One region of the Arthrobacter sp. MYb224 genome, then DNA from elsewhere that is predicted to be linked to it. Evidence: riboswitches for the same ligand, from Rfam matches in the RefSeq annotation. Region 1 holds a riboswitch; the other holds the start of a gene.
The links. Region 1 has a riboswitch for S-adenosylmethionine ahead of CQ017_RS09660 (ABC transporter substrate-binding protein). Riboswitches for the same ligand answer to the same signal wherever they lie in the genome.
Positions count from the first base shown of each region.

Region 2: linked by a shared signal. The riboswitch ahead of CQ017_RS03325 (acyl-CoA dehydrogenase family protein) and the one ahead of CQ017_RS09660 (ABC transporter substrate-binding protein) in region 1 are both predicted to bind S-adenosylmethionine.

Region 1 is NZ_PCPU01000004.1:242,131-246,212, forward strand. It holds gene CQ017_RS09655 (ABC transporter permease) at 1-797, opposite strand, end outside; gene CQ017_RS09660 (ABC transporter substrate-binding protein) at 809-2,449, opposite strand; SAM riboswitch class I at 2,572-2,662, opposite strand; gene CQ017_RS09665 (MetQ/NlpA family ABC transporter substrate-binding protein) at 2,979-3,890, opposite strand; gene CQ017_RS09670 (methionine ABC transporter permease) at 3,916-4,082, opposite strand, start outside.
Region 2 is NZ_PCPU01000002.1:4,293-8,374, forward strand. It holds gene CQ017_RS03320 (GntP family permease) at 25-1,386, shown strand; SAM riboswitch class I at 1,872-1,962, shown strand; gene CQ017_RS03325 (acyl-CoA dehydrogenase family protein) at 2,017-3,243, shown strand; gene CQ017_RS03330 (acyl-CoA dehydrogenase family protein) at 3,277-4,082, shown strand, end outside.

The DNA.
Region 1 (4,082 bases):
TGCAGTACCAGCTGGCCCAGGCCGGCGCGGGCAAAAACCGTCTCGGTGATGACGGAACCGGCGAGCAGCGTGCCGATGGTGATCCCGGCAATGGATAGCGCCGCCGGTGCGGCGTTTTTCAGCGTGTGCCGGTAGAAGATCCACGCCTCGCTGGCGCCCTTGGCCCGCAAGACGTCGACGAAGGGCTGGGTGTTCACCTCGTGCACGCTCTTGATCAGCACCTGGGTGATGGGTGCGCTGAGGTGGATGGCCAGAACGAGGATCGGCACCGCCAGCGAGAGGAACGAGCCGTCCGGGAACAGCGACATCACCCCGAGCTGCACCGCGAGCACCTGAAGCAGCACCAGTCCGAGCCAGAACACCGGGATGGAAATCATCAGCGGTGGCAGATTCAGCAGGGCGTTGCGGACCCGGGTGCGGCGCGACAGGCTGGCGGCGGCGGTCAGCGCGACCGCCAGCACCAGCGCCAGGGCAAAGGCGCTCCCGGCGAGCACCAGTGTGGAGCCGATGACCTCGCCGATACGGGTGGACACCGCCGAGCCGGAGGACAGGGAATAGCCCAGATCCCCGGTCAGCAGCGCACCGAGCTGGGTGAAGTACTGCACGATCAGCGGCTGGTCATAGCCGTAGTAGGCCTTCATCTGCGCGATCGTTGCCGGATCCGCGGACGAGTCGGCGGAGAGGAAGATCGTGACCGGGTCGTTCGGCAGGGCCTGCACCGCGAGGAAGACCGCGGTGTAGGCCAGCAGGATCACCAGCAGTGCCTGACCGATGCGTTGAGCGATGTATCCACCCATGATGAGTTCCTTTAGCCGTTGCTCTTCCAGGCGCCCTGGAAGATTGGTGCGGTGCCGGAGGTGAAGTCGATGTGCGCGTCCTTGTTGGCGCCGTACACCTGCACTTCGTCCCACAACACGAGGGTCAGTGCCTTGTCCAGTACCAGCGCGCGCTGCTCCTCGCCGATGAGCTTCAGATGCTCTTCTTCGGTGGTCGCCGCCTGCTCGCGGGTGAACAATTCGTTCAGTTCCTTGTCGGCGTTCAGCGTCTGGTTATTTGTCGCCGGCGCGTAGACCGGCCCCAGGCCGCCGTAGGCGAACTGGCGGGTTCCGAAGAATTCGATCTGGTCATCGACCATGGCGTTGGTCAAAAATGAATTGTCCGCAGCACGGTTGACCAGCTGCACTCCGATCTCCCGCCATTGCTGTTCGATCAGCTCGAAGGCTGGCTTGATGACCACGGAGTTATTCGAGCTGGCCACCGTGATTTCAAGCTTCTTGCCGTCCTTCTCACGGATCCCGTCCGCGCCAACGCTCCAGCCGGCTTCTTCAAGCAAGGCCTTGGACTTCTCCGGGTCATAGCCGAGCTCGGCAGACAGGTCCACGAAGCCCGGTGCCTGGTGGTTGAGGATCGAACCTGCGAGCACGTAGCTGTCCGAGAGGACCGTGTCCTTCAGCGCCTGGCGGTCGATTCCCGCCTGCAACGCCTGGCGCACCTTGGTCTCGGCCAGCTTGCCCGAACCGATTCGAATCGCGGCATGGTTGGTCGTCAGGTCCACCCCCTGGGCGGCGAAGATCTGCCCGCCTCCGGCGCTGAGCACCTCTTCGTCAACGGGCTGCAGTCCGCGGACCAAATCGACCTGGCCGGACTGCGCCGCGCCGGCCCGGTGGGCAACTTCTGGCAGGTACTTGACGACCAGCTTTTCGAGGTACGCGTCGCCCTGGTTTGCTGCGGTTTCCGGGGCCCAGGCATAGTCATCGCGGCTGGTGAAGACGACCTCTTCATCTGGCTTTTCGGACTCGAAGACGAACGGTCCGGAACCGACGATCTGCGATATTGCGGTTTGCCCTGCATTGTCCAGTTCCAGGGTGCCCGGGGATACCAGCCCGGCGGTCACCGAGGAGGTGGAGCGCAGGAAATTCGCATCCGGGCGTTTCAAGGTCACCTTGACCTGGTCCTCGCCGACGACCGCGGAGCCCTTGTAGGCTGAAAAGTCGACGTTCGGTTGAATCTGCGCGGATTTCACGCCTAAGCCCAGCGCGTCCAGATTTTCCTTGACCGCTTCGGCATCCAGGGCCGTGCCGTCCGAGAAGGTGGCGCCATCACGAATGGTGAAGGTGAATTCGGTCTGTGCCTCATTGGCGGTGAACTCGGAGGCGATCCAGCCTACGAGCTTGCCGGACTCGGTATCAAAATAGGTCAACCGGTCCAGCACCGAGTTCAGCACATTCGCCTTCTCGTAGAAGCGAGCGGCCTGGGTCTGCCAGTTGTTGATCGGGGTTACCTCGGCAAAGGTGAAGGTTCCGCCCGCTACCGGCGTGCCTGCTTCCGCGGAAGCTGCCGGCTCGGAGCTCCCCCCGGTGGATGCGCTGTTGCCGCCGCAGGCGGTCAGCGAAAGACCTAGAACTGCGAGTAGTGCCGCGGCCTTCAGGCTCAGTGGTGTGTTGCGCATTTTCTGGTGTTCCTCTCGGTAAGTTCCCGAGGATTACGCCGAAATCCCGATCCTGCCGCGGTATTGCGGGGCGGGAAGAAGGCAGACTTCTCCCCTGTGCGGACCGTTGCGAAATCTAGCAATCTCCATCGGTCCTGGCCTTAGCACCGCTCCCTGCCGGGATGGTTGCTGCAACGTCAACGAGCCAGGTCTCTCGGTCGCTCTGGATGGTTATCATTCGGTGTCTTTGCCGAACAATTTAAGTCTGCGCGCGCAGGTGCGGTGTGACCAACCATGACGTTATATGCGCGTCACGAAGTCATCCCAATACACACTTTGGGACTAATACAAGCCCTGAAGCCGGTCACTAATCGTCATAAGTCAGTTCGTGACGCTGCTGAAAAGATTTCCTTGACAGCAGTATCCCCGGCCCCGCGTGATCAAGGGTGGATTTGCTCGCTCGCCAACGAAACATTCGGGATAAAAGCGAACGGCCAGCCCGAACCTCTCTGGTTCAGGCTGGCCGTTCGCATAGTTCCAGTGAGCGGCCCTACTCGGCGGATACCGGAGTCAGCACTCCTTGGACCAACGGATCCTCGGTGTTCTTCAGGTATTCCTGCAGTCTTGGATCGGAGAACACCTCGATTAGCTTGGCTGCATCGGCAGTTTTGGAGAACTCGGTGCCGAAGATCAGCTTGGAGGCGAAGGTTCTAGGCGGTTCCGGGAACAGGATTCCCTTGTCGCGGCCGACCTTTCCGGCATCGAACTGCGACACGTATCCGATGGCTGCATCCACATCGTCTAGCATGCGCGGCATGGCGAGGAGGTCTGCTTCCTTCAGCTCGAAGCCGCGCGGGTTGTCAACCACGTCGGCCATCTTCGCGGTACGCGGTTCGATGTCGGGGTTCAGGCCGAGCAGTCCCTCGCGCTCCAGGAGCCAAAGCGCTTGCCCCTGGTTGGCGACGTCGTTAGGCAGGAGCAGCGTCGACCCCTCGGGGAGAACCTCGACCGATTCGTAGCGGGTGGAATACAGACCGAAGCCCCATTGGTACAGTTCAACGGTTGGCGTCAATTCCACGCCGGCGGCTTCTGCCGATTGCCGCATGTACCACTCATGTTCAAAGATGGTCGCGTCGAACTGCCCTTCGGCCACGGCGCGGTTCGCCTGGATTGGATCCTGAAGCCCAATGGGTTCTATCTCGATTCCATAATCCGGCGCGATGGTCTCGGCCACGAATTTCAGGATCTTCTCTTCCCCGGCCATTGCCGGTTCAAAATGGACCTTGAAATTCGTTTTGCCGGGCTCGGTGGACGCGAGCGCTGGAGCGGACTTTTGCTGAACCAGCAACGCGCCAAGGACGAGCGCCACAATGGTCGCGCATGCCGCGATGGTCCAAGGCAGTTTCGCGGTGTTTTTACGCAGAGTGAAGCCATGGTCATGGCCTTTGGGTGAAGTCGTCATGTTCTTCTCGTTTGTTCTAGGGCGCTTAGGGGCGGGCCAGCGCGCGGGCGATGCGATCGCCGAGGAATTGGACTGCTTGCACGGTCAGAATGAGCGCAAGGATCGTGGCAAGCATGACATTCATGTCGAACCGCTGATAGCCGTAGGTGACCGCCAGATAGCCGATGCCGCCGGCCCCGATGGTTCCCGCGA
Region 2 (4,082 bases), on a different contig from region 1:
TATTGGCAAAGGAGCCAACTCGCCGTGTATGAACTCCTCGTTCTGCTGATCCTCGTGGTGGCCATTGTGCTGGTCACCGCACGCTGGAAAATCAGCCCCTTCCTCGCCCTCATCGGCGCGGCCATCCTCGCGGCCTTCGCCTACAAGATCCCCATCGCCGAGGTCGCCTCCACGGTGACCACCGCCTTTGGCAGCACCATGGGCAATATTGGCCTCGTAATCCTCTTCGGCACGATGATCGGCATCATCCTGGAGCGTTCCGGGGCCGCGATCTCCATGGCCGATGCGCTGATCAAGCTGCTGGGCACCAGATTCCCCAACCTGACGCTGTCGCTCATCGGCTACATCGTTTCCATACCGGTCTTCTGCGACTCGGGCTACGTGGTGCTCAACTCCCTGCGCAAGGCCATCACCCTGCGCACCGGTGTTTCCACGCTGGCCACCTCCATTGCCTTGATGACCGGCCTGTATGCCACCCACACCATGGTCCCGCCGACCCCAGGACCGCTGGCAGCCGCCGAGTCCATCGGCATCGCCGACAACCTCGGATTGATCATCGCCATCGGCCTGCCGGTGGCAGTGGTCTCGGCCATGGCCGGGCTGTTCTATGCCAGCCGCTTCAACAAGTCCACGTGGACTCCGCTGCCATCCGAGGATGAGAACGACATCTCCGAACTAGATTACGAGCAGCTGCGTGCAAGCTTCGGCAAGCTGCCAAGCCCTGGCTTGGCCTTCCTGCCGATCCTCGTTCCGCTGGTCTTGATCTGCGCGGCATCGATCGCCAAGCTTCCATCGCATCCCTTCGGCGAAGGCGCCGCACTGGAAGCACTGTCCTTCATCGGCACCCCGGTGATCGCGCTGATCTTCGGTTTGCTCGCCGCGACCTTGCTGCTGAACGGCAATAAGAAGCTTGCCGACTTCAACGAGCAGATGCACGAAGCCGTGCGCACCGCGGCGCCCATCCTGCTCATTACCGGTGCCGGCGCAGCCTTTGGTGCTGTGCTGGCAGCCTCGGAGCTGACCACGATCCTCTCCGATTCGCTCAGCGGCTTGGGTCTCGGACTGGCTGTGCCATTCCTGATCGCCGCGGCATTGAAGTCGGCGCAGGGCTCATCCACCGTATCGATGGTGACCACCTCGGCGCTGGTCGCCCCGATGCTCGGATCCCTCGGTCTGGACTCCGAACTGGGCATGGTGCTCAGTGTCCTGGCAGTTGGCGCCGGCGCGATGGTCGTCTCGCATGCCAACGATTCCTACTTCTGGGTGGTCTCCCAGCTCAGCCGCATCCCGGTGATCACGGCCTACAAGACCTTGAGCGTGGCCACCGCCATCCAGGGCACCGCCGCATTTGCTACCGTCTGGATCCTCGGGGCATTCCTGCTCTAGTAAATCCAAGAAGCCTGCATCAACCAATAACCGCGCCATCAGAGGATGGCGCGGTTATTGGTTTAACTGGCGGGATGGCCGCAATAGGCAAGGCAAGGCTGCAACTTCGAGCACAGCCCAGCTTTCCCCATTGGCTTGCTGGGCAAGGATTACGGGCATGGGAACAACGACCGGCAATCCGGCCATCCGGGATGCCTGATCGCTGGATCCATGATCCACCCCCGCATTCGCTGACGCTTATCGCTGTCGGCTAATTGAGAAACCGAGATCCCCCTGACAGGTGCCCGGTCGATTGATGCTGGATCCGGATATCAAGCTCTCCGATCGCCGATGACGTAACCTCCAGAAGTATGACGGCGTCCCAGCGCCTTCGGGGCGGTCCAAGTCCGCCGGAAATCTCGCTTTGTGACGACTTCTGACCGACTATTCCGTCGGATGACGTGCTCCTTCCATCCGCTCATGCCGCGGTGTTTCACTCGAAGTACCAACCATCCAGAGCGGCTGAGAGACCTGGCTCGACGACGCCGCAGCAAGCCTGCATTCGGCAGCTAGTGCTAACGCCAGGTTCGATGGATCAGCAGAAAGCAACTTTCTGCTTCCTTCGGAGCAAGACTCTAAGGGAGAACGAAAATGACCGTACTGAGCACGCAACTGCCCCGCGTTCCCTACACCGGGAGCGCAGACGAGGCCGAGCTCGCCCACTGGCGCGAGATCGCCGAGCAGGTCGCGGCCACCCTGGCCGCGGACGCGCTGGAGCGCGACCGCAAAAACGAGCAGCCCTTCGCCGAGGTGCAGCTGCTGCGCGAGGCCGGGCTGCTGAACCTGCTGGTTCCGGCCGAATTCGGGGGAGCCGGAGCGCACTGGGCCACCGCTTTTGAAACCATCCGCATCCTGGCCGCGGCCGACGGGTCCATCTCCCAGCTGCTGGCCTACCACTACATCAACCAGTCCGGCATCGCCTTCTACGCTCCGGCCGAAGCCCAGGCCGAGTGGTGGCAGCGGACCGTGGCCGGAGGCTGGCTCTGGGGCGATTCGGTGAATCCGGTGGACCCGCAGCTGACGCTCACCGCGGAGGACGATGGCTTCCGGCTGAACGGTTTCAAGCGTTTCTCCACCGGCTCCGGAGTCGGCGAGGTGATCGTCGTCAACGCCGAGGTCTCCGGAGGCCCGCGACACGGCGAAGTGTTGGCCTTCGTCCTCCCGCGCAACCGGGAAGGGCTGGAAATCGTCGATGACTGGGACTACCTGGGCCAGCGCTTGAGCGCCTCGAACTCGCTGAAGTACCACAACGTGCGCATCGAGGCCGCCGATCTGCTCGGGGCGGTGACCGACGAGCCGGTCTCCACCCTGCTCACCCCCGGGATCCAGCTGGCCTTCGCGAACTTCTACCTGGGCATCGCCGAGGGCGCGTTGGCCCGCGGCAAGCAAATCCTGCTGGGCCGCAAGAACGCCTGGTTCCTCTCGGCGGCGGAGACCTACTCCCAGGACGTCGTCTTCCAGCGCACCGTGGGCGAGCTGAAGGCGCGCACCGCCGCGGTGGCCGCCCTGGCCGAGAAGCTCGGCCGCAAATTCGATGCGCTGCTGGCCAAGGCGGGGAATGTCACCCAGCCTGAACGCGCGGCGCTGGCGGTGGAAATCGCCGAGGCCAAGGTGGTCTCCACCGAGATCGGCGTGGAGGTCGCCAACCGCATCTTCGAGGTCACCGGTTCCTCCTCTACGCAGAATGATGTGGGCCTGGATCTGTTCTGGCGCAATGTGCGCACCCACTCGCTGCACGACCCGGTGGACTACAAGAAAATCGAGGTCGGCGCGTACTTCCTGCGCGGGGAAACCCAGCCGCTCTCGCTCTACACCTAAACCTCAACCGCACCCACGGATTGGACCGAACTGATGACCGTACTTGCCACCGCCAACCGCCTGGCTGAATTGAAAACCCGCTTCGCCCCGCACTTTGAAAAGATCGCCGCCGGCGCCGCCGAACGCGACCGCAGCGGAGAACTGCCGCACCAGCAGGTGGCCGAGCTGGCCGCCGCCGGCTTCGGCGCATTGCGTGTCCCGGTCTCCCACGGCGGGGCAGGGGCCACCTTGGCCGAGCTCTTCGAATTGCTCGTGGAGCTGGCCGCCGCGGACTCCAGCATCGCCCAGGCCTTGCGCGCCCACTTCGCCTTCGTCGAAGACCGCCTGGTAGCCGCCCCGGGGCCGGGGCGCGACAAGTGGCTGGCCCGCTTTGCCGCCGGGGAGCTGGTGGGGAATTCCTGGACCGAGATCGGCACCGTGAAGGTGGGCGAGGTGATCACCAAGGTCACCCCGGATGGCGAGGGAGGGTTCCTGGTCAACGGCACCAAGTACTATTCCACCGGCTCGATCTTCGCCGACTGGCTGGATACCTACGCCGAGCGCACCGATACCGGCAAGCGCGTGATCGCCGCGGTCAACCGGCACCAGCCCGGCGTGGTGCTGGCCGATGACTGGGACGGCTTCGGACAGCGCACCACCGGCACCGGAACCTCCACCTTCACCGACGCGGTCGTCGCCGAGGAGGACCTGATCGACTTCGACACCCGCTTCAAGTACCAGACCGCCTTCTACCAGCAGGTGCTGCTGGTGGTGCTGGCCGGGTCCGCCAAGGCCGCCGAACGCGACTTCGCCGCCGAGCAGAAGGCCCGCAAGCGCACCTTCAGCCACGGCGCCGCCAA